Regions from separate parts of the Streptomyces sp. C11-1 genome, predicted to be linked through region 3. Evidence: riboswitches for the same ligand, from Rfam matches in the RefSeq annotation. Region 3 holds a riboswitch; each other region holds the start of a gene.
What was found. Region 3 has a riboswitch for cyclic di-AMP ahead of RI138_RS26240 (M23 family metallopeptidase). Riboswitches for the same ligand answer to the same signal wherever they lie in the genome.
Positions count from the first base shown of each region.

Region 1 (7,284 bases), 3.2 Mb from region 3:
GCGTGGACTGCGGACTCTCCCGGTCGAGTTCGAGCCCGGAAGCCGTCTCGGAAAAAGTGACTCGCTGTCAACTCTGTGACTTTCACGTGATCTGCGCTGCATCGACTTGTGACATGCGTTCGAGTCCCGCTAGGTTCACGGTTCGACGCGTCGGTCGCATGTTGCCCACGCGTCACTTGCGCACCGTGCATGCGCGGATTCCCGCGGCGCGGTGCTCAAGTCACTCGCTTGTCAGTCGCACGGAAGGCATACCCATGGGCTCCGCGAACGGCAGACACCGCCGCCCTCGCCAGGCACCCGCCATCGTCGTCGCCGCAGGCGTCACGGGATCGGCCATCGCCATCCCGCTGCTCGGCGCGAGCGGCGCACACGCGGCCGAGTCCGCCACCTGGGACCGGGTCGCGGAGTGCGAGAGCGGCGGCATGTGGAGCGCCGATCTCGGCAACGGCTACTACGGCGGGCTCCAGTTCTCGCAGGAGACCTGGTCGGCGTACGGCGGCACCACGTACGCGCCCCGGGCCGACCTCGCCAGTCGCTCGCAGCAGATCGCCGTCGCCGAGAAGGTCCTGGACGACCAGGGGGCGAAGGCCTGGCCGAGCTGCGCGGTGATCTCTGGCCTCGCGGTGGACGGCAGCCTGCCGGGAGTCGACCCGGGCACCGCGCCCTCGGGTGAGCCGACGTCAGCCCCGACCGACGGGACGGACGCATCCGGCGAGACGGGTGAATCGAACACGGTCGACCAGGCTGATGGAAGCGGCAGGGGCGACGGGGACGACAAGGACGACAAGGGCAATAAGGGAAGTAAGGGCGATACGCCTGATGCGTCCGCCGGTGCGGGCGACGCCGCCAAGGGTGACGGCGACGGCGGTGCGGGGGAGGAGAGCGGTGACCCCGCCCCCTCGACGACCCCTTCCGCCCCGCCGGCGTCCGAGGTGCCCGACGCCTCGGAGCCCTCCACCGCCCCCGACGCCTCGACGGGCGACGAGCGCGAGGCCGGCGGCAAGCACCGGGGCGCCCCCGCGCCCGAGGAGGCCGACGCCGCGGGCGGGGGCGGCCCCCGTGAGTCCGGCCGGCACGCTTCGCGGGGCGAGGGCGACGTGCGGGACGGCGGCGCGGCCGCCGGTGACTACGTCGTGCAGCCCGGGGACAACCTCTGGGCGATTGCTGACGCACAGAAACTTCCCCAGGGCTGGACCGGTCTGTACGAGGCCAACAAGGACCTCCTGGGCTCCGACCCGGACCTGATCCTCCCCGGTCAGAGCCTGGACGTGGGGCTGGGGCAGGGTGCTTCCGAGGCCGCGGGGGAGCCCGCCGCCAACTGATTCAAATTCGGGAAAACGCCCCGAAATCCCGGGCAGTTCAGAGGCCTATGTCCACTTTTGTGTAAGTGAGACATGGGTCTCTTTGCTTCAACTGACCCAGCTCGCCCGGCTCGTCCGCACGCATCGCCTCCGACCTGCGGAAACGGTCTGCCGCTCCTGGCGAGTTCGGGCTTATTGCCCCCTATGTCCATCTTTGAATGTCGGGGTTGCCTGTGTTTACGGTCGGAACCGCTCGCACCGCGGGCCCCGTCGACCGTCACGCCGAATCCTGCCGTCGGTCGAGGGGAACAGACGCGTAAGCGCCGTAGGCAGGAGCGGGGGAACCAAGGTAGGCCGCCGGATCCGTACGGGACCGGCTTGGGGTGAAGTCGTGCGAGCCGCGCGACCGGGCAACTCATCAGCCCGAACCCGACAGCTCACCTCGTAGGCGTCGGTGAGGAGATTCGTTCCATGCTGCTGAACAGCAAGGGCAAGCACCGCCGCCCGTCCAAGGCCGTCCGTCTCGCCACCCTCGCGGGTGTCGCCGGTGCCGCCGTCGCCGTCCCGCTGATGGGTGCGACCAGCGCTTCCGCGGCCTCCGTCGAGACCTGGGACGCCGTCGCCCGGTGCGAGTCCGGCGGCAACTGGTCCATCAACACCGGCAACGGCTACTACGGCGGGCTCCAGTTCTCGCAGTCCAGCTGGGCCGCCGCCGGAGGTACGCAGTACGCCCCGCGCGCCGACCTGGCCACCAAGGGCCAGCAGATCGCCACCGCCGAGAAGCTCCTCGACATGCAGGGCCCGGGCGCCTGGGCCTGCGCCGGTGCGGGCGGTCTCACCAACGACGGTGTGGACCCGGGTGTGAACACCGGCTCCGGCCAGGCGCAGCCCGAGCGCCAGGCCGAGCAGCCCACCACGCGCAGCGAGCAGCGCACCGCTCCGCAGGCCGAGAAGAAGGCCGAGAGCAAGGAGACCGTCACCACCCCGACCGGCGAGAAGGTCAAGAAGGGTGATGGCGAGTACGAGGTCAAGCCCGGCGACACGCTGAGCAGCATCGCCGAGAAGGAAGACGTCAAGGGCGGCTGGAGCAAGCTCTTCAAGCTCAACGACGACATCGTCGAGGACGCGGACCTGATCTTCCCGGGTCAGCAGCTCCACCTGAAGTAGAACGCCGTCTCTCCTCCCCGGAGGGAGGATGTCCGGCGGCCCCCTCCCTCGCACGGCTCCCCGGCCCGGCGCGCTCACCCCCGTGCGCGCCGGGCCGGGGTCTTTGGGCGTGCGGGGCGCGGGTGCGGCGTGCGCCAGGGGCCGGATGCGTTCACCTCTTGTCGGCAGCTTGCCGGCAGTACTTGTTACTGCTCAGTAGATTTTTGGAGTTTTGTCCCGTCATGCGGGTCCTTGGGTCCTTTTTCGTCCCAGGAGGCGGGCGGTCGGCCGGCTCACGCGGCCGGGCCGGTTAGGCTCGTGTCGCAAGGCCACAGTGACCCTGCACAACCAGTGTCATATCCCAGAAGGAGATGCCTCGTGCCGTCCATCGACGTCGTCGTAGCCAGGGAAATCCTCGACTCCCGGGGGAACCCCACGGTCGAGGTCGAGGTTGGCCTCGACGACGGCAGTACGGGTCGTGCTGCCGTTCCGTCCGGCGCCTCCACCGGTGCGTTCGAGGCCATCGAGCTTCGCGACGGTGACCCCAACCGCTACCAGGGCAAGGGTGTCGAGAAGGCCGTCCTCGCCGTCATCGAGCAGATCGGCCCGGAGCTCGTCGGGTACGACGCCACCGAGCAGCGCCTCATCGACCAGGCGATGTTCGACCTGGACGCCACCGAGAACAAGGCCTCGCTCGGCGCGAACGCCATCCTCGGCGTCTCGCTGGCCGTCGCCCACGCCGCCTCCGAGGCGTCCGACCTGCCGCTCTTCCGCTACCTCGGCGGCCCGAACGCGCACCTGCTGCCCGTTCCGATGATGAACATCCTGAACGGCGGCTCGCACGCCGACTCCAACGTGGACATCCAGGAGTTCATGATCGCCCCGATCGGCGCGGAGTCCTTCTCCGAGGCCCTGCGCTGGGGTGCGGAGATCTACCACACGCTGAAGAAGGTCCTCAAGACCAAGGGCCTGTCCACCGGACTCGGCGACGAGGGCGGCTTCGCCCCGAACCTGGAGTCCAACCGCGCCGCCCTGGACCTCATCGTCGAGGCCATCAAGGAGGCCGGCTACGTCCCGGGCCGTGACGTGGCGCTCGCGCTCGACGTGGCCGCCTCCGAGTTCTACAAGGACGGCGTCTACGAGTTCGAGGGCAAGTCCCGCTCGGCCGCCGAGATGACCGAGTACTACGAGGAGCTCGTCTCCGCGTACCCGCTGGTCTCCATCGAGGACCCGCTGTACGAGGACGACTGGGCGGGCTGGAAGATCATCACCGACCGCATCGGCTCCAGGGTCCAGATCGTCGGCGACGACCTCTTCGTCACCAACCCGGAGCGCCTGGCCCGTGGCATCGAGGAGGGCTCCGCCAACGCCCTGCTCGTCAAGGTCAACCAGATCGGTTCGCTGACCGAGACCCTGGACGCCGTCGAGCTGGCCCAGCGCAACGGCTTCAAGTGCATGATGTCGCACCGCTCCGGCGAGACCGAGGACGTCACCATCGCCGACCTCGCCGTCGCCGTGAACTGCGGCCAGATCAAGACCGGTGCCCCGGCCCGCTCGGACCGCGTCGCCAAGTACAACCAGCTGCTGCGCATCGAGGAGATCCTCGACGACGCCGCGGTGTACGCGGGCCGCTCCGCCTTCCCGCGCTTCAAGGGCTGACCCGTAGCCCCGAGACGGTAGCCTCCGCCCGTCCCCGCACCCGGTCCCGTACCGTGTGCGGGGACGGACGTGCGTAACGGGGAGGCGGGAGACATGGCCGGGAAGAACCGCGACCGGTTCTCCACCGCGACCAGGCTGCGCCTGCTCGGCGAGCAGACCGCGGCCCGCGTGTACCGCTCGCAGAGCCGCCGTCAGGCCCGTCGCTCCCGGCTCACCGGCCGGGCCGCGTTCCTCGCGCTGATCGTCTGCTCCCTGGTGGTGGCGCTCGCCTACCCGATGCGGCAGTACGTCTCCCAGCGCGACGAGATCGCCGAGCAGGAGCGGCTCTCGCGGCAGGCGGAGCGGCGCACCGAGGAGCTGCGGGACGAGAAGGCGCGGCTCCAGGACGACGCGTACATCATGCGGCTGGCCCGCCAGCACCTCCATTACGTACTCCCCGGGGAGACCGGCTACACCGTGGCCGACCCCGACGCGGCGAAGGACCGCCGTGGCGAGCCGGGGGCGAACGACCGCCCCTGGCACACGAACCTCTGGGACGGCGTGGACAGCGCCGACCGCGACTGACGTACCTACTTCATCCGACCTCCCCTCCGACGAGCTTCCGAGCAGAACCAAGGCAGGCATGGAAACGCCCCCTCCGCAGACCGAGTCCACCAAGCCCACCGACGCGGACATCGCCGCGTTCCAGCAGCAGCTCGGCCGTCCGCCGCGTGGCCTGCGCGCCATCGCGCACCGCTGTCCGTGCGGCAACCCGGACGTGGTGGAGACCCAGCCCCGTCTGGAGGACGGCACGCCGTTCCCGACGACGTACTACCTGACCTGCCCCCGGGCGGCCTCGGCGATCGGCACGCTGGAGGCCAACGGGGTCATGAAGGAGATGACGGCCCGTCTGGAGACCGACCCGGAGCTGGCCGAGGCCTACCGGGCCGCGCACGAGGACTACATCACCCGCCGCGACGCCATCGAGGTCCTGGAGGGCTTCCCGAGCGCGGGCGGCATGCCGGACCGGGTCAAGTGCCTGCACGTCCTGGTCGGCCACTCGCTGGCGGCCGGGCCCGGGGTGAACCCGCTCGGCGACGAGGCCATCGCGATGCTGCCGGAGTGGTGGGCCAAGGGCCCGTGCGTCACCCCGTGCACCGACTCCGAGGGGCCGGACGCATGACCCGGGTCGCCGCCGTCGACTGCGGTACGAACTCCATCCGGCTGCTCGTCGCCGACGCGGACCCCGCGACCGGCACGTTCACCGAGCTGGACCGGCGGATGACGATCGTCCGCCTGGGCCAGGGTGTCGACCGGACCGGCAGGCTCGCCCCCGAGGCGCTGGAGCGGACGTTCGCGGCCTGCCGGGAGTACGCCGCCGTGATCAAGGAGCTGGGCGCGGAACGCGTCCGCTTCGTCGCCACCTCCGCCTCCCGGGACGCCGAGAACAGCGACGCGTTCGTGGCCGGTGTCCTGGACATCCTCGGCGTCGAGCCCGAGGTGATCACCGGCGACCAGGAGGCCCAGCTCTCCTTCGACGGGGCGACCAAGGAGCTGGCCGGCGGCGACCACCTGGCGAAGCCGTATCTCGTCGTCGACATCGGTGGCGGCTCCACCGAGTTCGTCCTCGGCTCCGAGACGGTGGCAGCGGCCCGCTCCGTGGACATCGGCTGCGTCCGGATGACCGAGCGTCACCTGGTCGCGGACGGGGCGGTGGTGGACCCGCCGACGCCCGAGCGGGTCGCCGCGATCCGTGCGGACGTGGACGCCGCGCTCGACCTCGCCGCCGGAAGCGTGCCGCTCACCGAGGCGGCGACGCTCGTCGGCCTCGCGGGCACCGTGACCACGGTCGCCGGGATCGCGCTGGAGCTGGGGGAGTACGACTCCGAGGCCATCCACCACTCCCGGATCACCCGCGGCCAGGTCCGCGCGATCACCGAGCATCTGCTCCGGTCGACCCACGAGGAGCGCGCCGCGATCCCCGTGATGCACCCGGGCCGGGTCGACGTGATCGGGGCCGGGGCGCTCGTCCTGCTCGCGGTGATGGAGCGGACCGGCGCCCACGAGGTCGTCGTCAGCGAGCACGACATCCTCGACGGCATCGCCTGGAGTGCGGCGGGCTGACCCGGGCCGACCGCTCTCAACCGCTCGGCCACCTGCGCCGCGAGGAAGTTCGTGAACTTCTTCACAAGGAATTCGGCCCTGTCGGGTGCAGTTCGGCCTCTCGCGGGCCGTACGGGTCGCCCGCAGGGCCGTAACGAACGGTTCCGGACATGTTCCGTACGCATTGCGCGCGCATGGAAGGGGGCGGTGGTTCACCCGGTCCGGAGGGCCAAGGGCCAGCTCACAAGCGGTGAACAACGTCTTCCGCGGGGTCGTGGTTCCCTTTTGTGCCCATGACCTGGGTCACGTGGGCGGCGAAGTGTAGCAGAGGGCCACTCAATCCTTGTGAAGGGGCTCACGAGCACCCCCTCCGGGCGGGGTGGATACTCGATGGCATGAGCACCACGGAGCGTCCCAGGATCCTCGTTGTAGGCGGTGGGTACGTAGGCCTGTACGCAGCTCGTCGCATTCTGAAGAAGATGCGGTACGGAGAGGCGACCGTCACGGTCGTCGACCCGCGGTCGTACATGACGTACCAGCCCTTCCTCCCCGAAGCTGCCGCAGGCAGCATCTCGCCTCGGCATGTCGTCGTCCCGCTGCGACGCGTGCTGCCCAAGGCTGAGGTTCTCACCGGTCGTGTCACGACCATCGACCAGGACCGCAAGGTCGCCACGGTCGCGCCGCTCGTCGGCGAGGCCTACGAGCTGCCCTTCGACTACCTGGTCATCGCGATGGGCGCGGTCTCCCGTACCTTCCCGATCCCCGGCCTCGCCGAGCAGGGCATCGGCATGAAGGGCATCGAGGAGTCCATCGGCCTGCGCAACCACGTCCTGGAGCAGCTGGACAAGGCTGACTCCACGACCGACGAGGACGTCCGCCGCAAGGCGCTCACGTTCGTCTTCGTGGGCGGCGGCTTCGCCGGTGCGGAGACCATCGGCGAGGTCGAGGACATGGCCCGCGACGCGGCGAAGTACTACACCAACGTGAAGCGCGAGGACATGCGCTTCATCCTGGTCGACGCCGCCGACAAGATCCTTCCCGAGGTCGGCCCGAAGCTGGGCGCCTACGGCAAGGAGCACCTGGAGAGCCGCGGTGT
Region 1 covers NZ_CP134500.1:2,689,358-2,696,641, reverse strand. The annotation lists gene RI138_RS11825 (cytochrome P450 family protein) at 1-79, shown strand, start outside; gene RI138_RS11820 (transglycosylase family protein) at 255-1,322, shown strand; cyclic di-AMP (ydaO/yuaA leader) riboswitch at 1,613-1,767, shown strand; gene RI138_RS11815 (transglycosylase family protein) at 1,773-2,468, shown strand; gene eno (phosphopyruvate hydratase) at 2,826-4,106, shown strand; gene RI138_RS11805 (FtsB family cell division protein) at 4,200-4,670, shown strand; gene RI138_RS11800 (DUF501 domain-containing protein) at 4,729-5,268, shown strand; gene RI138_RS11795 (Ppx/GppA phosphatase family protein) at 5,265-6,209, shown strand; gene RI138_RS11790 (NAD(P)/FAD-dependent oxidoreductase) at 6,584-7,284, shown strand, end outside.
Region 1: another riboswitch for cyclic di-AMP. It lies ahead of RI138_RS11815 (transglycosylase family protein); the one in region 3 lies ahead of RI138_RS26240 (M23 family metallopeptidase).

Region 2 (7,284 bases), 1.3 Mb from region 3:
GAGCGGGGCACTCGCTGTCCGGCGTTGATCTGGGTGTAGGTGGTCCGCGGCAGGCTGACGCCCGCCGCCTTCCACGCCGCCTGGGTCAGGCCCGAGCAGTCGAAGGCGTTCGGGCCGGTCGCGCCCCAGACGTACGGCTTGCCGATCGCGCCGTGGGCGAAGGCGATGGCCCGGGCGGCACGGGAGTTGGGTGCGGCGACGGAGGTGCGGGCGGTGGAGCGGTCGGCGTGGGCGGGGACGCCGCCGTGCCGGGCGTCGGCGGAACGTTCGTACGCGGCGCGCTCGTCCGCGGTCAGGGTGTCCAGGAGCCTGCGGGCGTCGGCCAGTTTGGTGCGGATCGCGGTGCGGTGTTCGTGCAGTTCGGCGCGGCGGGCGGCGAGCCGCTCGGCCTCCCGGTCGGCGCGGGCCTTCACCTGGGAGATCTGGGAGATCTGCCGCCGGATGCCGTTGAGCACACCCCGCCGGCGGTCGCCCGCCCGGTCGAGGAAGGCCGCACGCTCCAGGTAGGCGTCGGGGTCGGAGGAGAGCGCCAGCTGTACGGCCGGGTCGAGCGTTCCGCTGCGGTACTGGGCGGTCGCCAGCGAACCGAGCGCGTTGCGGGCGGTGTTGAGGCGGCCGGTGCGGCGGGCCGCCTCGTCGGTGAGGGCGTCCAGGCTGCGGGTGGCGGCAGCCGCCTTCTCCTTCGCCCCGTTGTACTTCTCGGTGGCGACCTCGGCGTCGTGGTACAGCCGGTCGACCTTGGCCCGGACCTGGGTGGCGGTGGGGGCCGCCGGTTCGGCGGGGGCGGCCCCGGCCCCGGTGACCGATCCGGCGGTTGCGGCCCCGGCGAGCGCCAGGGTGGCCGCGGTGCGGGCAGCAGGGCCGGTGAGCGGGCGCTGCTTGGGTTTTCGGTGAGCTGACCTGCGGTGCGCTGCCACGGGGGCGGCATCCTTCCTGTCGGCTGCCCGCCGGGGGATGCCGACGGGGTCCGGGATGGACGCTAATCCGGGCGCGGAGAAAAGAGTCGGCATGACAGCTATTGCCCTGATGTGACGTTTCTTCGTTCACGGATGATCAGGGCCATTCAAGATGATCAGGTTCAGTCCATCGGGATCACTCATGGGGAAGTACGCAAGGAAGGTTCGCCTCACTGAAAGGTGAAACCTTCGCCATGGCTAGGCTCCGGAGCCATGGACGTACTCATCAAGGTCTTCGTCGCCCTGCACATCATCGGCATCGCCTCCCTGCTGGGCGGTTTCCTGACGCAGATGAAGGCCATGGGGGCGGGCGCCGCCCGCTTCACCCCCGCCATGCTGCACGGCGCGCTGACCATGCTTGTCACCGGCATGGTTCTGGTCGGCCTCAACCAGGCAGACGACCAGGCCGTGAACAACGTCAAGATCGGCATCAAGCTCGCCCTGCTGGTCGTGATCCTCGCCCTGGTCTACGTCAAGCGGGACGACGAGACGGTCGACAAGGGCGCGTTCGCGGCGGTCGGCGGGCTGACTGCCGCCAACGTCTTCATCGCCACGATCTGGACCTGAGCCTGAGCATCCCCGCTCGAAACGAGCGCGCCCCTGGGCGGGATGCTGTGTCCATGCCCATACACATTCCCTTCAGACGTTCCGCCGCCGCCGCTGTCCTCGTCGCCGCCACACTGACGGCGTGCGGGACCCAACAGGGCGGCGAGGTGCGATCGGCCGCATCGGCCGCCGCGTCCTCCGCGAGCCCCCAGCCCTCCTTCAGCCCCCGGCCGCTGTGCGCGCGGTCGGACCGGACGCCCGAGGAGATTCCCGCCTCCTCCGCTCCCGCCCCGGACGAGGGCGGCGACCGCCAGGAGGCGGGTCAGGGCCACCCGGACATGCCCCCCAACTACGCCGACAACCACGCGTACCGCATGGCGGGGAAGCTGACCGAGGAGGCCCGCGCCCGGGGAGAGGCCTCGGCCGAGCTCATCCGGGGCGAGCTGGAACAGGCCATGCGGGAGGGCGACCTCAGCGACGAGCGGCTCAAAAAGGCGCTGAAGAACCTCGGCTGCGGCGAGGAGCACGGCGTCTACGTCGGCCACGGGTTCTACAGCGTCCACACGGGGAACGCCTGCGTCTCCGGAAACGCGTCGCAGGACGGGATCACGAGCAACGTGCACGGGGCCTACATCGAACCCCAGCCCGGAACGGGGCCCTGCGTCAGGAACCAGGGCGGTCACTGACCGGGCCGTCGGGACCGACAGGGGAGCCCGGGTGGTGGCGGCAGCTCCCGGCGCCCTGGCACCCCGGCTCCCGCACCCCGGCACCCCGGGCACCCGGCACCCCGCTTCCCCCTGCTACGCCGGGCGCACGCTCCCGTAGATCGGCATGTAGTAGATCGACTCCTCGCGCACGTTCGCACCCGGCTTCGGGGCGTGGATCATCATCCCGTCGCCCTTGTAGATGCCGACGTGGCTGATGTCGTCGTAGAAGAAGACCAGGTCACCGGGCTGGAGGTCGGAGGTGGCGACCCGGGTGCCGACCTTCACCTGGTCCCAGGTCGTCCGGGGCAGGTCCACGCCCGCCTCGCGCCACGCCGACTGCGTCAGCCCCGAGCAGTCGTACGAGGACGGGCCCGAGGCCCCCCACACGTACGGCTTCCCGATCTGGGCGCGCGCGAAGGCCAGCACCTTCTCCGCCTTGGCGGCGTAACCGCTGCCCGCGCCGGTGCCGGAGTCCGTACCCGTACCCGTACCGGAGCCCGCCCCCGTACCGCCGCCCGACTCCTTCGCGGCCTCCTCGCGGGCCTTCTCCTCGGCCTCGGCCCGCTGCTTCGCCTCGGCGGCCTGCTTGCGGGCCAGCTTCTCCGCCTTCTCCTTGGCCTCGGCCTCCTTCTTGCGCTCCAGCTCAGCCAGCCGCGCCTTCTCCTCGGCGGTCAGCCGGGAGAGCAGGGACCGGGCCTCGGTGAGCTTGGTCTGCACGTCCTTCTTGCTGGCGGCGAGCGTGGCCTGCGTCTCGGTAAGGGTCTCCAGGCTCTTCACCGCCTCCGCGCGCTTCTTCGCCGCCGAGGCCTGCTGCGTACGGAAGTCGACGACGGCCTTCTGCTGGCGTTCCGTCACCCGGCTCATCAGCTGGTTCTGGTCGAAGTACCCCTGCGGGTCGTCCGCCAGGAAGAACGTGGCCGTGGGCGCGATGCCGCCGCTGCGGTACTGCGCCGCCGCATACGCCCCCAGCGCCCGGCGCGCCTCGTTGATCTTCTCGGCCCGCTTCGCCACGTCGGAGAGCAGAGTGTCGACCTTCGTCTGCTGGGCCGCGGAGGCGGCCTTGGCCCGGTTGTACTCCTGGGTCGCGGAGCCCGCCTGCCGGTAGAGGGCGTCGACCTTCTTCTGGACTTCCTCGACGGCGGGCTTGGGCTCGGCGGGCGCGGCCGTCGCGCTCTGCGTGGAGAGCAGGGTGACGGAGGCCAGCGCGGCCGTCGTCAGCCCGACGGCGGGTGTGGCGGTGCGCACTTTCGCGCGCGGCTTGCGATGCGATGCCAAGACCGGCATCTCCTTCCGTGGACCGCCTACCGGGTTAGCTGTCGGGTTCGGACGGGAACGGAAGGCTGTCCTACGGTCCGGACGGGAGAGGTACGGACCGATTCACCCCGGTTCTGCGTGTGGGTCCCCGGTTCCGAACTGCCGCGAGGGCAGGCCGGATTCGGCGGAGGTGTCCGTCAGGCGCGGTTCGCCTCAGGGAGGTACGGATCACCTGACCGAGCACGCTAGCCAACCGGCCCCGCCGCTGGGAAGGACGATGAGCGATATGCCCGATACATTTTCGTGACCTTCGCGGATCAGGCGCCCCGCACCCCCTCCGACCGGGCACTCCTTCACGGAACGTGGACGTCCGCTGTCCGTGTGTGCCGGTGTGAACGGCCCCTTCCGGACTTCGGCGGAAGGTTGTCAGTACGGCCGCCTAGACTCGGGAGGCGATGAGCAGCCTCTTTGACGACAGCTTCCTGACCGGCCTCCAGCCCGCGGAGGACGGCCCTCCGCCGCCCCCCGAGGACCACGCACCCGAAGCGGTGCCGGAGGGACTCTTCGAGGGCGTCTTCGACGCGCCCCCGCCGCCCCGGGACGGGTATTACCGCGACGGTCACCCGCGCCCGGTGATCGACTCCGCCGCGCTGCTCGACGGGCTCAACACCGAACAGCGCGCCGCCGTCGTGCACGCCGGGTCCCCGCTGCTCATCGTCGCCGGGGCCGGCTCCGGCAAGACCCGGGTGCTCACCCACCGCATCGCCCATCTGCTGGCCGAGCGCGGGGTCCACCCCGGGCAGATCCTCGCGATCACTTTCACCAACAAGGCCGCGGGCGAGATGAAGGAGCGCGTCGAGCAGCTCGTCGGCCCGCGCGCCAACGCCATGTGGGTCATGACCTTCCACAGCGCGTGCGTCCGCATCCTGCGCCGCGAGTCCAAGAAGCTCGGCTTCACCTCGTCGTTCTCGATCTACGACGCCGCCGACTCCAAGCGCCTGATGGCCCTGGTCTGCCGCGACCTCGACCTGGACCCCAAGCGCTATCCGCCGAAGTCCTTCACCGCCAAGGTCTCCAACCTCAAGAACGAGCTCATCGACGAGGAGACCTTCGCCGGGCAGGCTGCCGATGGCTTCGAGAAGACCCTCGCCCAGGCGTACACGCTCTACCAGGCCCGTCTGCGCGAGGCCAACGCCCTGGACTTCGACGACATCATCATGACGACGGTCCACCTCCTCCAGGCCTTCCCGGATGTCGCCGAGCACTACCGCCGCCGCTTCCGTCACGTCCTGGTCGACGAGTACCAGGACACCAACCACGCCCAGTACACGCTGGTACGGGAGCTGGTCGGCCCGGCCGGGGAGCACGACGCCCCCGCAGAGCTGTGCGTGGTGGGCGACGCGGACCAGTCGATCTACGCCTTCCGGGGTGCGACCATCCGCAACATCCTCCAGTTCGAGGAGGACTACCCGGACGCGACGACGATCCTCCTGGAGCAGAACTACCGCTCCACGCAGACGATCCTCTCCGCCGCCAACGCGGTCATCGAGCGCAACGAGAGCCGCCGCCCCAAGAACCTCTGGACCAACGCCGGCAGCGGCGCCCGCATCACCGGCTATGTCGCGGACACCGAGCACGACGAGGCCCAGTTCGTCGCCGAGGAGATCGACCGCCTCACCGACAAGGGCGATGCCAAGGCGGGCGACGTCGCCGTGTTCTACCGGACCAACGCCCAGTCCCGTGTCTTCGAAGAGATCTTCATCCGCGTCGGCCTGCCCTACAAGGTCGTCGGCGGTGTGCGCTTCTACGAGCGCAAGGAGGTCCGGGACGTCCTGGCCTACCTCCGTGTCCTCGCCAACCCCGAGGACACCGTCCCGCTGCGCCGCATCCTCAACGTGCCCAAGCGCGGCATCGGCGACCGCGCCGAAGCGATGATCGACGCCCTCTCGCTGCGCGAGAAGATCTCCTTCCCGCAGGCGCTGCGCCGCGTCGACGAGGCCTACGGCATGGCCGCCCGCTCGGCCAACGCCGTCAAGCGGTTCAACACGCTGATGGAGGAGCTGCGCACGATCGTCGAGTCCGGCGCCGGCCCAGCCGTCGTGCTGGAAGCGGTCCTGGAGCGCACGGGCTATCTCGCCGAACTCCAGGCATCCACCGACCCGCAGGACGAGACCCGCATCGAGAACCTCCAGGAACTCGCCGCCGTCGCCCTCGAATTCGAGCAGGAGCGAGGCGAGACGGAGGGCGCGGGCACCCTCGCGGAGTTCCTGGAGAAGGTCGCGCTCGTCGCCGACTCCGACCAGATCCCCGACGAGGACGGGGACGGCTCCGGCGTCATCACGCTGATGACCCTGCACACGGCGAAGGGCCTGGAGTTCCCGGTCGTCTTCCTCACCGGCATGGAGGACGGCGTCTTCCCGCACATGCGGGCCCTCGGCCAGACCAAGGAGCTGGAGGAGGAGCGCCGCCTCGCCTACGTCGGCATCACCCGCGCCCGCGAACGCCTCTACCTCACCCGCGCCGCCATGCGCAGTGCCTGGGGCCAGCCGTCGTACAACCCGCCCTCGCGGTTCCTGGAGGAGATCCCGGACGAGCACCTGGACTGGAAGCGCAAGGGCCCGATGGCCGCCCCGGCCGGACCCACCTCGGGCATCACGTCCTCGCTCTCCTCCTCCCGCTCCCGCTCCGGCCCCTCGGGTTTCGCGACCCGGCGCGGTACGGAGAAGCCGGTCGTCACCCTGGTGGTGGGGGACCGGGTCACCCACGACCAGTTCGGCCTCGGCACGGTGACGGCCGTCGAAGGCGTGGGCGACCAGGCCAAGGCGACGGTCGACTTCGGGGACGAACGCCCGAAGAAGCTGCTGCTGCGGTACGCGCCGGTCGAGAAGCTGTAGCGGCGGAGAACATGGTGAAGGGGGCCCCACGCCCGGGGCCCCCTTCACCATGTGCGCGTGTCAGGTCGGGTCGACGCCCTTGCTGCGCAGCCACGCCAGCGGGTCGACCGCCGCGCCGCCGCCCGGCCGGACCTCGAAGTGCAGGTGCGGGCCGGTGGAGTTGCCCGAATTCCCGGAGTACGCGATGACGTCACCGGCCTTGACCGGGCCCGAGCGGATCTTGGTGCTGCTGAGGTGGCAGTACCAGGTCTCCGTGCCGTCGGCCGCGGTCACGATCGCCATGACCCCGTACGCGCTGTTCAGCTGTGTGCGCACGGTGCCGTCGGTCGCGGCCATCACCGGAGTGCCGTACGAGACGGGGAAGTCGATGCCCGTGTGCACGGACATCCAGTTGATGCCCGCCTGGCCGTAGTAGGCGCTCAGCCCGTGCTGCTTCACGGGCAGGACGAACTTGGGGCGCAGCGCCTCGCGGCGTGCGGCCTCCTCCTCGCGCTTCTTCTTCTCCGCCGCCTGCCGCTCCCGCAGGTCGATGCGTTCCTGGGTGCGGCTCGCGCGCTCGCGGAAGTCGGCGCTGCCCTCGGAGAGCTGTTCCAGCTGGTTGTCGAGCTTGTTGTTGGCGGCGACCGTCTTGACCGTGCTGGGGTCGGCGATCGCCATGGAGGCGGTCGCCTCCTCCGGCTTCTCCTCGCCGCCGGACATCCCGCTGACCGAGGCGGCGGCGATGCCCGCGACGCTCATCACGCAGGCGGAGGGCACCGCGACGGTCAGGAGCGCGGAGCGCTTGGCGGGGCTGCGGCGCCGGGCCCGGTTGCGGGCGGCGGGTGGGCGGACGACGGCGCGGTTCACGGGGTGCGGGGCGGGCGCGTGGTTCGCGTAGTCCTCGGCGTCCGGCTCCGGAGCGTCGTCGGTGGCGGGGGCTGCCTCGGT
Region 2 covers NZ_CP134500.1:4,601,145-4,608,428, forward strand. The annotation lists gene RI138_RS20615 (C40 family peptidase) at 1-917, opposite strand, end outside; gene RI138_RS20620 (hypothetical protein) at 1,170-1,523, shown strand; gene RI138_RS20625 (hypothetical protein) at 1,577-2,188, shown strand; gene RI138_RS20630 (C40 family peptidase) at 2,303-3,493, opposite strand; cyclic di-AMP (ydaO/yuaA leader) riboswitch at 3,492-3,660, opposite strand; gene pcrA (DNA helicase PcrA) at 3,919-6,357, shown strand; gene RI138_RS20640 (M23 family metallopeptidase) at 6,418-7,284, opposite strand, start outside.
Region 2: another riboswitch for cyclic di-AMP. It lies ahead of RI138_RS20630 (C40 family peptidase); the one in region 3 lies ahead of RI138_RS26240 (M23 family metallopeptidase).

Region 3 (7,284 bases):
CCACCCCGGAGGAAATGGAGCGCGCGCAGGCCCAGTTGGAGCGCGAGTGGCTGGACCGCCTGGGGACGGTTGCGGGCCGCGCCGACGAACTGTGCCGCTACGCGGTCCTGTTCGGCGACCCGCAGCTCGCCCTGAGCGCCGTGGGACGAGTCCTGGACATCACCGCGGAGGAGGTGCGCGAGGCGGCGCGGGCGGCCCTGCGCCCCGACAACCGGGCGGTGCTGGTCTACGAGCCCATCGAGCCGGCCGAGGACGACGGGGCCGTCGAGGACACGGCAGGCACCGAAGCACCCGAGGGGGCGGACAAGTGAGCGACGCCGCCGTGACTGGAGTAGCCATGGACTACCACCCGCAGCCGACCCCGGGCACCGCCCGGCCGTGGGCCTTTCCCGCACCCGAGCGAGGCGCCCTGCCCAACGGGCTGACCGTGCTGCGCTGCCACCGCCCCGGCCAGCAGGTCGTCGCCGTGGAGATCTTCCTGGACGCGCCGCTGGAGGCCGAGCCCGAGGGCCTGGACGGCGTGGCCACGATCATGTCGCGGGCGCTGTCCGAGGGCACCGACAAGCACAGCGCCGAGGAGTTCGCCGCCGAGCTTGAGCGCTGCGGCGCCACCCTGGACGCGCACGCCGACCACCCCGGTGTCCGGGTCTCCCTGGAGGTCCCGGCCTCCCGGCTGGCCAAGGCCCTCGGTCTGGTCGCCGAGGCGCTGCGAGCCCCGGCCTTCGCCGAGAGCGAGATCGAGCGCCTCGTCGGCAACCGCCTCGACGAGATCCCGCACGAGCAGGCCAACCCGTCCCGGCGCGCTGCCAAGCAGCTCTCCAAGGAGCTCTTCCCGGCCACCGCCCGGATGTCCCGCCCGCGTCTGGGCACCGAGGAGACGGTGCGCCGGATCGACGCGGCCGCGGTGCGTGCCTTCTTCGACGCCCACGTCCGCCCGTCGACCGCGACCGCCGTGATCGTCGGTGACCTCACCGGCATCGACCTGGACGAGCTGCTGGCCGACACCCTCGGCGACTGGTCGGGCAACGCGGGCCAGGCCCGCCCGGTCCCGCCGATCACCGCGGACGACACCGGCCGTGTGGTCATCGTGGACCGCCCCGGCGCGGTCCAGACCCAGCTGCTGATCGGCCGGATCGGCGCCGACCGGCACGAGAGCGTGTGGCCCGCACAGGTGCTCGGCACGTACTGCCTGGGCGGGACCCTCACCTCCCGGCTGGACCGGGTCCTGCGCGAGGAGAAGGGCTACACCTACGGTGTGCGCGCCTTCGCCCAGGTGCTGCGCTCCAGCGGCCCCGACTCGGGCGGCGCGGCCATGCTCGCGATCAGCGGCTCGGTGGACACCGAGTCCACCGGACCGGCGCTGGAGGACCTCTGGAAGGTCCTGCGGACGCTGGCCGCCGAGGGGCTGACCGACGCCGAGCGCGAGACGGCCGTGCAGAACCTGGTGGGCGTCGCCCCGCTGAAGTTCGAGACCGCCGCCTCCGTCGCGAGCACCCTGGCCGACCAGGTCGAGCAGCACCTCCCCGACGACTATCAGGCCCACCTCTACGCCCGGCTCGCCGAGACGGGCACGGTGGAGGCGACCGCCGCCGTCGTCAACGCCTTCCCGGTGGACCGGCTGGTCACGGTCCTGGTGGGGGATGCCGCTCAGATCGCGGAGCCCGTAAAGGCGCTCGGCATCGGAGAGGTGTCCGTCGTCACCGGCTGACGCAAGCGCACTGTAACGGGGCAAACAGGACCTCGGCGAACAATAGTTCGTCGGGGTCCTCCCTTTTGCCCGATTAGGGCAGTTCATCAACTTTGGTGGATAAGTTGCCTGTCTGCCCTGTGGGATGTGCGACAAATCCCCTTGTCCGTTTGGTGATGGGAAGGCGGCCCGCTTAGCGTCGGCTCCGCTGTCCGTCACCCGTATGCCGCATCCGCGGCGCCGGGCAGCGATCGCCGAGTCCCCGTCAGGCGCGAGCCTGGGGAGCCGGGGACCCACGCAGTCCCTGGGGTGAATCGGAGATCCGCGCCACACCCGGCGCGGCGATCCGTAGGAGACCTTCCTGCTCCGAACCCGTCAGCTAACCCGGTAGGCGAGAGGGAAGGAAAGGATCAGCCTCTTCATGGCGTTCACCCGTGCCACCGGGAAGCACCGTGCCCCGAGCCGCCTCACGCGCCGGAGCGCCCAGGCCGCCGGAATCGCGGCTCTGACCACCACCGGAGTCCTCGGCTCGCTGGCCTCTCCGGCCCTCGCCGCGGACGCCGAGGCGCCCAAGGTCGTCGACACCGGCCTCACCCAGACCATCGCCCTCGACGCCACCCTCGCCGAGCAGATCGACGCCCAGGCGGAGGCGCAGCAGCAGCAGGCCGAAGCGATCGCCAAGGCGAAGGCCAAGGCCGCCGCCGAAGCCAAGGCCGAGGCCGCCAAGGCCAAGGCGAAGGCGGAGGCCGAGCGCAAGGCCGAGGCCCGCGCCAAGGAGATCCGCGAGGAGAAGGCCCGCGCCGCCCGCGCCGCCGAGCGCGCCCGCCTGAACGCCTTCCACCTCCCGGTCGCCGGATCCCACGTCACCACCGGCTACAAGGCGGGCGGTTCGCTCTGGTCATCCGGCAGCCACTCCGGCGTGGACTTCATGGCCCCCTCCGGCAGCTCCGTCGTCGCGGTCGGCGCCGGCACGGTCGTCGAGGCCGGCTGGGGCGGTGCGTACGGCAACAACATCGTGCTCCGGATGGCGGACGGCACGTACACCCAGTACGGCCACCTCTCCTCGATCGGCGTCTCCGTCGGCCAGAGCGTCGCCTCCGGTCAGCAGATCGGCCTGTCCGGCTCCACCGGCAACTCCACCGGCCCGCACCTGCACTTCGAGGCCCGGACCACCCCCGACTACGGCTCCGACATGGACCCCGTCGGCTACCTGCGCTCCCACGGTCTGAACGTCTGACCCCACCCGCGCACCCCGCTTCCCGAAGGCCCCGGCTCCCCGCCGGGGCCTTCGGCAATTCCGGCGGAATCCCTCGTACCGGGTTGTGCAACAGGCCTTCTTCGGCCAGTGGATATCCATGGATTCCGGCCTGCCGTCGGAAATTCCGGCGGATTGCAATAGAGTCACGGAACAGACGTCGGGCGGCCGCGTTTCGCGGGGATTAAGGCGGAGGTTCGGACATGCGCATTCCCGCGCATTCGGTATGCACGGCAATCCGTGACGACATCGTCTCCGGTGTCTACGAGCGCGGCAGCCGCCTCACCGAGGAGCTGCTGGCCCGGCGGTACGGGGTCTCCCGCGTCCCGGTCCGCGAGGCGCTGCGCACCCTGGAGTCCGAGGGCTTCGTCGTCACCCGCAGACACGCCGGCGCCTGTGTCGCCGAGCCCACCGAGCAGGAGGCGGCAGACCTGCTGGAGGTGCGGATGCTCCTGGAGCCGCTGGGTGCCGCGCGCGCCGCCCAGCGCCGTACGGACGCCCACCTCAAGGTGCTCCGCGGGCTGGTGAGACTCGGTCAGGAGCGGGCCCGCCGGGGCGAGGGCGAGGATCTGCGCTCGCTGGGCGGCTGGTTCCACGAGACCCTCGCCCAGGCCTCCGGCAGCCCAGGCCTGATCGCGCTGCTCACCCAGCTCCGGCACAAGACCGCCTGGATGTACGCGGTCGAACAGCCGGTCCGCCCGGCCGACTCCTGGGCCGAGCACGGCGCCATCGTGGACGCCGTGGCACGGGGCGACGCCGAGCGGGCCAGGGCGCTCACCGCCCAGCATGCGGAACGCGCGGCGGCGGCCCACCGGCTCCGCCGCCCGGACCGGCCCGGGCGCCGCGCCTCCGCCGGGTCCCGGGTGAGCACTTCGCAACCTGGCGTAAACATCGCGAGTGCCCGTCATTAACAATCGCGCCGTATACAAAGGGGAGTAATTACGGAGGGCGGTATTCGTGCTGCCCGAATTCACGGTGCGCGGATATCTCCGGAAAGCGAAAGAGCCGCAGCCCCGGCAAGGGGTCGCGGCTCTCACGTATTTCCGTCCGGTGGGGGCGGACGGATCGCCCGTGGGGCGGGCGGGACGGGTCAGACGGTCTCGGGAAGCTCTTCCAGCCCCTCGGCGACCAGCTTCGCCAGCCGGTCCAGAGCGGCCTCGGCGTCATCCGCGTCGGACGCGAGGACGATCTCCTCGCCGCCCTGCGCACCCAGACCGAGCACGGCGAGCATGGAGGCGGCGTTCACCGGGCTGCTGTCGGCCTTGGCGATCGTCACCGGGACGCCGGACGCCGTGGCGGCACGGACGAAGATGGAAGCGGGGCGGGCGTGCAGGCCCTCGGCCCAACCGACGTTTACGCGGCGCTCAGCCATGGTTCTGCCCTTCACATATCAACGGTTGTCTAGACCAGTCTCTCATGCGGTGCGCAGTGCTGTGCCCGGCCTCCCGTCCGGTCACCGCGCCCCGGCCGCCCTCGGCCGGGCCTCATCAGACTGCCCCGGCACCGATCCCTCCGCGACCGGGATGCCCGCCGTAGGCTTTGTCCATGCAGCCCACGCCGGAGCAGAGTCCGCATCACGCGTACCCCGACCACTGGGAAGCGGACGTGGTGCTCCGCGACGGTGGCACCGCGCGCATCAGGCCGATCACCACGGACGACGCCGAGCGACTTGTCAGCTTCTACGAGCAGGTGTCCGACGAGTCGAAGTACTACCGGTTCTTCGCCCCGTATCCCCGGCTATCCGACCGGGATGTGCACCGCTTCACCCATCACGACTACGTCGACCGGGTGGGACTGGCCGTCACGATCGGCGGCGAGTTCATCGGCACGGTCCGCTTCGACCGCATCGACGACCGGGGCCGCCCCGCCTCCGCCCCCGCCGACGAGGCCGAGGTCGCCTTCCTCGTCCAGGACGCCCACCAGGGCCGCGGCGTCGCCTCCGCCCTGCTCGAACACATCGCCGCGGTCGCCCGCGAACGCGGCATCCGGCGTTTCGCCGCCGAGGTGCTCCCCGCCAACAACAAAATGATCAAGGTGTTCCGGGACGCCGGATACACCCAGCGCCGCAGCTTCGAGGACGGCTCCGTCCACCTCACCCTCGACCTCGAACCCACCGAGAAGTCCCTCGCCGTCCAGCGCGGCCGCGAACAGCGCGCCGAGGCCCGCTCGGTCCAGCGCCTGCTCGACCCCGGGTCCGTCGCGGTCATCGGTACCGGGCGCACCACCGGCGGGGTGGGCCGCACCGTCCTGCGCAACCTCCTCGCCTCCGGCTTCACCGGCCGTACGTACGCGGTGAACCGGGCCTTCGACGAGGGCCTGACCACCCTCGACGGGGTCCCCGCCCGCCGCTCGATCGGCGAGATCGACGAGCAGGTCGACCTCGCGGTCATCGCCGTCCCCGCCCACCGGGTCCCCGAGGCCGTCGCCGACTGCGGGGAGCACGGCGTCCAGGGGCTCGTCGTCCTCTCCGCCGGGTACGCCGAACGCGGCTCCGAGGGCCGTGAGCTCCAGCGCGAACTGGTCCGCCAGGCCCGCTCGTACGGCATGCGGATCATCGGCCCGAACGCCTTCGGCATCATCAACACCGCCGAGACCGTCCGGCTCAACGCCTCCCTCGCCCCCGAGTCGCCCGCCCGCGGCCGGATCGGCCTGTTCACCCAGTCCGGGGCGATCGGCATCGCCCTGCTCTCCGGCCTCCACCGGCGCGGCGCCGGGCTGTCCTCGTTCATCTCGGCGGGCAACCGGGCCGATGTCTCCGGCAACGACTTCCTCCAGTACTTCTTCGAGGACCCGGACACCGACGTAGCCCTGCTCTACCTCGAATCGCTCGGCAACCCCCGCAAGTTCACCCGCCTCGCCCGCCGCACCGCCGCCGTGAAGCCCGTCGTCGTCGTGAAGGGCGCCCGGCACAGCGGCACCAGCCCGCCCGGCCACGCCGTCCCCGTCAGCCGCATCCCCGACACCACGGTCTCCGCCCTGATGCGGCAGGCGGGCGTGATCCGGGTCGACACCGTGACCGAGATGGTGGATGCCGGACTCCTCCTGGCCGACCAGCCGCTCCCGGCGGGCCCCCGGGTCGCGATCCTCGGCAACTCCGAGTCGCTCGGCCTCCTCACGTACGACGCCTGCCTCGCCGAGGGGCTCCGCCCGCGCCCGCCGCGCGACCTCACCACGGCAGCCTCCCCGCAGGACTTCCGGGACGCGCTGGCCGAGGCGCTGGCCGACGGGACGTGCGACGCGGTGATCGTCACCGCCATCCCGTGGGTGGGGGAGAACGGCGAGGCCGAATCCGGCGACGGCGAGGTGCTGGCCGCCGCCCTGCGAGGAGCCGCGGCCGGGGGCCCGGCCAAGCCGGTGGCCGTCGTCCACGTCGAGATCGGCGGCCTCGCCGAGGCCCTGGCCGCCGCGAGCAGCACGGCCGCGCCGCGCCCCGGGCCGCCGACACCTGCCGCAGCCCGGACCACCACCCCGCCCACCACCGCCTCGGGAACAGCCACCGCCTCGGGAACAGCCACCGCCCCGGGAACAGCCACCGGGCCGGGCGCAGTCACGGCCCCGGAGACGACCACCTCCCCGGGAACGCCCGCCACCCCGCCCACCGCCACCGCCCCCGGATCACCGGCCACGGAGCCCCCAGCCGTCCGGGCCGACCGACCCGCAGGGCCCCCCGCGCCGCAGCCGGACGCGGCGGCCGGGGCACGTACCGACGCCGAGCAGCCGCAGCCCGCGCGCGCCGGCCGCATCCCCGCCTACCCCGCCGCCGAACGCGCCGTACGCGCCCTCGCCGAGGCCGTGAAGTACGCCCAGTGGCGACGGCAGGCGGCCGTGCCGGGCAAGGTCCCCGAATTCCTCGACGACACCATCGACGAGGCCGGGGCCGCCGCCTTGATCGAGGCGCAGCTCGCCACCGCCCCCGACCCGCGCGGACGCCCGCTCACCCACGACGAGGCCCGCGAACTGCTCGGCCGCTACGGCATCCCCGTACGCCCCACGCTCCCCGCCCCGGACCCAGAGGCAGCCGTCGCCGCGGCCGCCGTGCTCGGCTACCCGGTAGCGCTGAAGACCACCGCACCCCACCTCCGCCACCGCGCCGACCTCGGCGGGGTCCGCCTCGACCTCGCCGACGAGGAGGCGCTGTGCCGGGCGTACGGAGACCTCACCGACCTCCTGGGCAAGCCCGCCGAACTGCTCCCCGTCGTCCAGGCGATGGTCCCGCGCGGTGTGGACACCGTCGTGCGGGCCTCCATCGACGCGGCCGCCGGGGCCGTGCTCTCCTTCGGCCTGGCGGGTGCACCCTCCGAGCTGCTCGGCGACACCGCGCACCGGCTGGTCCCGGTCACCG
Region 3 covers NZ_CP134500.1:5,932,825-5,940,108, forward strand. The annotation lists gene RI138_RS26230 (M16 family metallopeptidase) at 1-311, shown strand, start outside; gene RI138_RS26235 (M16 family metallopeptidase) at 338-1,708, shown strand; cyclic di-AMP (ydaO/yuaA leader) riboswitch at 1,930-2,096, shown strand; gene RI138_RS26240 (M23 family metallopeptidase) at 2,109-2,924, shown strand; gene RI138_RS26245 (GntR family transcriptional regulator) at 3,146-3,853, shown strand; gene RI138_RS26250 (HPr family phosphocarrier protein) at 4,033-4,314, opposite strand; gene RI138_RS26255 (bifunctional acetate--CoA ligase family protein/GNAT family N-acetyltransferase) at 4,488-7,284, shown strand, end outside.

Region 4 (7,284 bases), 1.1 Mb from region 3:
GACGCGGACGTCGGGGCCCGGGCCTTCCTGCCGCTGATCGCCTCGGGGCGGCCGGTGGGCTCCTGCATCCTCGGCTTCGACCGGCCCCGCGGCTTCAGTCCGGAGGAGCGCACGGTCCTGACCGCGCTGGCCGGGCTCATCGCGCAGGCGCTCCAGCGCGCCCAGCGTTACGACAGTGAGTCGGCCCTCGCCCGCGGACTCCAGGACGCCCTGCTGCCCCACCGGCTGCCGGAGGTCGACGGGGTGGACACGCTGGGGCGCTATCTCTCCGGCACCCAGGGCATGGAAGTGGGCGGCGACTGGTACGACGTCATCGAGACCGGTCACGAACTCGCCCTGATCATCGGCGATGTTCAGGGCCACGGCGTCGCCGCCGCCGCGACGATGGGTCAACTCCGCAGTGCGGTCCGGGCGTTCGCGCTGAGCAACCATGATCCGCAGGAGGTGATGAGCGGGACGAACCGGCTGCTCATCGACCTCGACCCGGGCCAGTTCGCCAGCTGCTGCTACGTGGCCCTCGACCCGGCGACCGGGGTGGCCCGTGTCGTACGGGCGGGGCATCCGCAGCCCGTGCTGCGACGGCCCGACGGCCGGACGGAGGTGCTGGACCTGCCCGGCGGCATCGTGCTCGGGATCGACGGGCAGGCGGCCTATCCGGTCACCGAGATGCGGCTCGAACCGGGCGCCATGCTCGCGCTCTTCACCGACGGCCTGATCGAACGCCCCGGTACCGACATCGACGAGGGGATCGAGCGGCTGCGCGCCACCGTCGAACGCATCGGCGCCGTCCCGCTGGCCGAAACGGCCGACCAGGTCATCGGGGAGGCACGAGCGGCCATCGACCGCCCCGACGACATCGCGATCCTGCTGGCCGCCCGCTGGGCCGGGACCTCGGCGGTCCGTCGGCCCGCCGAGGCGCACACCCCCGGACCGGACCTGTGGCGGACGTTCCGGGGTGCGGAGCCGGGGCGCACGACCGAGGCCCGGGGCCGGCCCCGCACGGATGACGGCACGGCGGCCCCGAGTCCGGCCCGGACGGACGTCAGCCCCGGTCGGGACCGGTGAGGGCCCCGGCCAGGGCTGGGCGGTGTCCGCCGGGACGTGCCCGGCCGCCGGTCAGGTCCGGCGCCCGAGGTGCCCGGCCGGCGATCAGGCGCCCGAGGCCTTCAGCATGCCCTCGCGCTCCACGACCTTGATCCGCTCCCGGCCCTGGGCCGCGCCGAGCGCCTGCTCGTGCGCGTCCAGCCTGTGCCAGCCCTCCCAGGTCGTGTACCGCACGCCCCGGTCCTCCAGGAAGGCCTCGACGGCCTCGGGGGCGGGCGTAGCCGGCTCGGGCAGCCGACCGGCGGCGCGGTCCTCCAGGAGGCAGGCCACCGTCTCGTTTGCGTCGCCCTTCGTGTGGCCGATCAGGCCGATCGGACCGCGCTTGATCCAGCCCGTGACGTAGACCGAGGCCATGTGCTCGTCCCCGGAGATGACCCGGCCCGCCTCGTGCGGGACGGTGCCGGAGGCCACGTCGAAGGGGAGCTTGGGCAGCTCCTCCGAGTAGTAGCCGACGGCGCGGTAGACGCTCTGGACGTCCCAGTCGGTGAACTCTCCGGTGCCCCGGACATTGCCGGTGCCGTCCAGCTCGGTGCGCTCGGTGCGCAGCGCCGCGACCTTGCCGTCCTCGCCGAGGATCTCGACGGGGGACTCGAAGAAGTGCAGGAACAGCTTGTGCGGGCGGTCGCCGACATCGCGGATCGCCCAGTTCTCCAGGGTCTGCGCGACCATGTTGGCCTGCTTGTTCTCCCGGCGGGTCGCGATGGAGCCCTCGTCGTACTCGATGTCCTCGGGGTTGACGATGACTTCGATGTTGGGGGAGTGGTCCAGCTCCCGCAGCTCCATCGGGCTGAACTTGGCCTGCGCCGGGCCACGCCGACCGAAGACATGCACCTCCAGCGCCTTGTTCGCCTTGAGGCCCTGGTACACGTTGTCCGGGATCTCGGTGGGCAGCAGCTCGTCCGCCGTCTTGGCCAGGACCCGGGCCACGTCCAGCGCCACGTTGCCCACGCCGAGGACGGCGACCTTCTCCGCGGTGAGCGGCCAGGTGCGGGGGACCTCGGGGTGACCGTCGTACCAGGAGACGAACTCGGCCGCGCCGTAGGAGCCGTCCAGTTCGATGCCGGGGATGTCGAGCGCCCGGTCGGCCTCGGCGCCGGTGGAGAAGATCACGGCGTCGTAGAACGAGCGCAGGTCGTCCAGGCCGATGTCGTTCGGGTAGCTGACGTTCCCGAAGAGGCGGATCTGCGGCTTGTCCAGCACCTGGTGGAGGGCCTTGACGATGCCCTTGATCCGGGGGTGGTCGGGGGCGACGCCGTAACGGATCAGGCCGAAGGGCGCGGGCATGCGCTCGAAGAGGTCGATGGAGACCCCCGGGTCCTGGCAGACCTCGGATTTGAGCAGCGCGTCCGCAGCGTAGATACCGGCGGGGCCGGCTCCGACAATGGCGACGCGGACGGGGCGTGTCATGGCGTGGTGTTCCTTCGGGGCGGGCGAACGCGGGCAGGTACAGCGTACGTCGGAGGTAAGGGTTGGCTTACTAGTCTCCACCCCACACCGTAAGCGATCGCCCGGCGAGCCCTTCGACCGGCCCTGGCCAGTGTGCCCGATAAGTCCATTTCGTCATGTCGATATGGTCGATTTACCTCTTTTAGAAACTCTCATCCATAAAAGGCTCATTGGGGTGCTTGAGGCTTTTGCCTGCCCGTGTTTTCGCCATCTCCGGTGGACGTGGTGAGCGTCACGTCGTGGGGCGCGGACGGTGATCCGGAGGGTTCGGTTCCCTTCTGCGCGAAGAAAGTTGACGCGGTGACGGTGCGGCCCTCGACGGAAATCCTCTGTTTCGATCATGCGGAAAAACAGCAATGCGGAATGCGGGGCTTGTTCTGTTCGGCGTTTCTCGCCTACCGTCACCGTCAATCCGGATGGAACGCCGAATCCTGCCGCCGTCCGGGAATCCGAAACCCACTCACGTACGGCAGGAGCGGGGGACCCAGGTAAGTCGCCGAACCGTTACCGGAACGGCTTGGGGTGAAGTCGCATGCCCATGCGGCCAGACATCTCCCGTCTGAACCCGACAGCTCACCTCGCAGGCGCCGGAGAGGAAATTCCCCATGCCCGCACAGGGTAAGCACCGCCGTCCCAAGTCCACCTCGCTGAGTCGCGGCCTCGCCGCCGTGACCACAGGCGGAGCCGTTCTCGCCCTCCCGGTGATCGGCGCCACCACCGCCTTCGCGGCCCCCGCCCCGGCCGCCCAGCAGCAGGCCGTGGCCCCGGTCTCCGTGGCCGCCCAGGTGAATTCCGCAGCCAAGGCCGCTTCCGGGGCCACCGCGAAGGCCGCGCCCGCCAAGCATTCCGTGGCGGCCGGGGAAAGCCTTTCCAAGATCGCCCGCGAATACTCCGTCAGTGGCGGCTGGAAGAAGCTCTACGAAGGGAACCGGAAGGTCATCGGCGGTAATCCCGACCTCATTCACCCGGGTCTCACGCTGACCATCGGCGCCAAGGCTGCCGCCCCGTCGGAGAACAAGCCCGGCAAGGCTTCCGCGAGCGCCGCCCGCGGTGAGTCGGCTGACCGCGCCGACCGTTCCGAGCGCGCCGAAGCCCCGGTGGCGAAGGCCGCCCCGGCCGCCGAGAAGCCGACCGCGTACACGAACGACCTCGACGGCTGGATCAAGGAGTCGCTGGCGATCATGGCCGAGCGCGGCATCCCCGGCAGCTACGACGGCATCCACCGCAACATCATGCGCGAGTCCTCCGGCAACCCGAACGCCATCAACAACTGGGACTCCAACGCCGCCAAGGGGACCCCGTCCAAGGGCCTGCTCCAGGTCATCGACCCGACCTTCCAGGCCTACCACGTGCCCGGCACCTCGACCGACAGCTACGACCCGGTCGCCAACATCACCGCCGCGTGCAACTACGCCGCCGACCGCTACGGCTCGATCGACAACGTCTTCGGCGCCTACTGACCGAGGCGCGGAGACCGGAAGGCGGTGCCACCCGTTCGCGGGGTGGCACCGCCTTCCGCCGTTTCCCGCTCCCGCCGTCAGGTACGCCGGTAGGTGCGGCCGCCGCGCCGGGGCAGGGCCCGCGGGTCGTCCGCGCCGTCGGTGGCCGCGGTGGTTTCGAGAGCCAGGTGGAGCTCGGCGCGGACGGCGGCGTCATCGAGGTTCCGGTCGAGGTGCTCGGCGCACTGGGCGAGCCAGACCGTCAGAGTGGTGCGGTGGACGTGCAGTTCGGTCGCGGCGGGCGCGGTCTTCGCGTGGTGGCGCAGCCAGCAGGCCAGCGCGATCCGCAGGTGCGGTTCGAGACCGCCGACCAGAGCGGTGGCCCAGGCGAGGGCGGGGGCGGTGTCGAGGATTCCGGCGGGCAGGGTCTTCAGCCGGGCCGGACCGTACGGGCCTGCGGTCGCTGGGCTTCCCGGCGGCGTCCGGCCCGAGCCCTCCTGCCCGCCGTCGTGACCGTGGCCGGGGTGGTCGCCGGAGGCGGGAGCGCGCAGGGCGAGGAGCAGATGGGCCCGCACGGTGGCGTCGTCGAGGTCCGTGCCGAGCAGGGCGGTCAGCTCGCGCAGCCGGGTGCGGAGGGTACCGGCGGAGAGGCCGAGCGCGGCGGCGGCGCGCGGGGTGCTGCCGGTGCGCAGCCACACCAGGAGCAGGTGCCGGTGCTGCGGCGTGAGCGGGCCGAGGACGGCGGCAGCCCACCGGCTGTAGGAGCCGGGGTCCAGGAGGCGCACGAGCTGCGTGGCGCCCACGGCATCGGCGGGGACGACACGGCGGGCGGGGGTGGCGCTGTGCCGGGCGGCGGCCGCGTCCGCGTGCGCGGTGGGCATGTCCGCGAGCGGGAGCGGTCCGGCGAGGCCCGCGAGGAGGTGGTGGCGTTCGCTGACCCGGGAGACCAGGCGGAGGATCCGCCCGTTGTCCTGGCCGCGGTGGAGTTCGGCGACCAGGAGCTCGCCGTCCAGCTCGCCGATCAGGGCGCAGGAGCCGCTGTGCCCGGCGAGGGAGGGGCGGGCGGCGCGCCAGAGGACCTGGTGGGCGGTGGGTACGTCGGGGCCGGTGAGCCGGTAGACCGTGACATGCGTGAGGCCGTCGGCGCCCAGGGTGTCGGTGACGGCGGTGGTGTGGCCGCCAAGGAGCAGCCGGAGCAGCGTGGAGTGCAGCCGCATCTGCTCGGCGCGCAGTTCGGCGGCGCGCTGCCCCCGGACCTCCAGCAGGGCCGCGGTGGTGGTGGCGACGAGGGCGGTGTGCTCGGCGCGGACGACGGGCGCCGGGTGCAGGACGAGGACGGCCCCGGCCGCCGGGCGCAGGACGTGGTGCGGGTGGTCCTGCGGGTGGGACGCGGCCCGGACGCCGGTGGCGGCCGCGATGGCGGGGGTGCTGTAAACGGCTCCGGCGATCGGGTCGGCCAGCACCGCCGAGCCGTTGATCAGGGTGGCGGCCTCGCTGATCAGGTGCGCACCGGAGCGCATAGCGGCCCGCAGGAGCCGGTCCGCCGCGGCTTCCCGCGTATCGCGGGGGCGGAACGGATCGGCTTCGAAGGGCTCTGCCGTACCTCTGGTGCTCATGCTGTACGCCTCTGCGGGCCGAGCGCGCCGCGCACCGGCCCATCCCGGTGCGCGGCGCGGCGGTTGCGGACAGGGGTTACGGGATGCGGGCGACGGCCCCCCACCCGGCCCGGGCCGTGGTGGTGCCGGTGTTCGCGTCGGGCCGCCAGTTCGGCCAGGACACCATCCCCGGCTCCACCATCTCCAGCCCGTCGAAGAACGCGATCGTCGTCTCCGGCTCCCGGAAGATGTACGGGATGGCGCCGGAGGAGTTGTACTCGTCCTGCACGGCGCGGTGCGCCTCGTCCGAGGCGGTGGAGTGCGAGAGCGAGAGGTAGCTGCCCGAGGGAAGCCGCTCCACCAGCCGCCGTACCAGGGACAGCGCGTCGTCCCAGTCCACGATGTGCCCGAGCACGTCCGAGATCACCAGGGCGACCGGCCGTGTCAGGTCCAGGGTCTCGGCGGCCCCGGCCAGGACGGTGTCCGTGTCGCGCATGTCCGCCTCGACGTACGCGGTCGCGCCTTCGGGACTGGACGTCAGCAGGGCATGGACGTGCAGCAGTACGAGGGGGTCGTGGTCGACGTAGACGATCCGCGACTCCGGGGCGATGCGCTGGGCGACCTCGTGGGTGTTGTTCGCCGTGGGCAGGCCCGCGCCGACGTCCAGGAACTGCCGTATCCCGGCGTCCCGGGCGAGGTGGGTGACCGTCCGGCGCAGGAAGTCACGGGACTCCTTCGCGAAGGTTTCGATCAGCGGGTACTTGCTCTTGTACGCGTCGCCCGCCGCCCGGTCCGCCGGGAAGTTGTCCTTCCCGCCGAGCCAGTAGTTCCACACCCGGGCGCTGTGCGCGACGGACGTGTCGATCTGTGCGGGCAGTTCAAGCCCATTCCCGGTCGTACTCATCCTGCAGAATCTCCCTAGTTCGGGCCGGGCGTATCGCCATCACGCACGACATGTCCAGCATTGCTTGATATTCCTGTACGGACGGATTGGTGTCCCAGACCTCCGCCGTCCCGGGCAGCCCGCCCTCGCGGACCACGTGGTCCGCGATCTCCCGGATCTCCACCCGGTACAGACTCAGCGCCGGAACCCCGGTGAGCGGGTGCGGCGGCGCGCCGTCGGGGTGCAGCTGCACCGTCACCTCCCGCCGCCCGGCGGCCCTCTGAAGCGCGTTCAGCTGCTCGCGCATCACCTCGGGGCCGCCGACCCGGCAGCGCAGCGCGGTGACCGGCAGTACCGCCCACACCCGCGCCTGCTGTTCACGCAGCCGCTTCTGACGCTCCGCCAGCAGGTCGGCCCGCCGCTGCCGCGCCCCGGCGTCCAGTTCGGGCCGCAGGGCCGCGTCCACGGCCATGGCGTAGGCCGGGGTCCGGAGCAACAGGGGCACGAGCGCCGGGTCCCAGGTGCGGACGACGCTCGCGGCGGACTCCACGCTCATCAGGTCCATGAGCCAGGGGTCCATCGCGTCCCGCCACGGGTGCCACCAGCCGGGCATGTTCGCGGCGTTGAGCCGGCCCATGATGTCCTCGGCCTCCGCCGCGCCCGCCCCGTAGAGGCCGAGCAGTGCGGAGACCTGCCCGACATCGAGGGAGGTCTGCGCCTGCTCCAGCCGCCGCAGCGTCGTCGGATGCCAGCCGAGCTGCCTCGCGGCCTGCGGCACGGACAGACCGGCGCCTTCCCGCAGGTGCCGCAGGCGCGC
Region 4 covers NZ_CP134500.1:7,013,898-7,021,181, forward strand. The annotation lists gene RI138_RS30945 (SpoIIE family protein phosphatase) at 1-1,065, shown strand, start outside; gene RI138_RS30950 (FAD-dependent oxidoreductase) at 1,150-2,511, opposite strand; cyclic di-AMP (ydaO/yuaA leader) riboswitch at 2,994-3,152, shown strand; gene RI138_RS30955 (LysM peptidoglycan-binding domain-containing protein) at 3,156-4,010, shown strand; gene RI138_RS30960 (PucR family transcriptional regulator) at 4,088-5,605, opposite strand; gene RI138_RS30965 (SAM-dependent methyltransferase) at 5,682-6,488, opposite strand; gene RI138_RS30970 (helix-turn-helix domain-containing protein) at 6,463-7,284, opposite strand, start outside.
Region 4: another riboswitch for cyclic di-AMP. It lies ahead of RI138_RS30955 (LysM peptidoglycan-binding domain-containing protein); the one in region 3 lies ahead of RI138_RS26240 (M23 family metallopeptidase).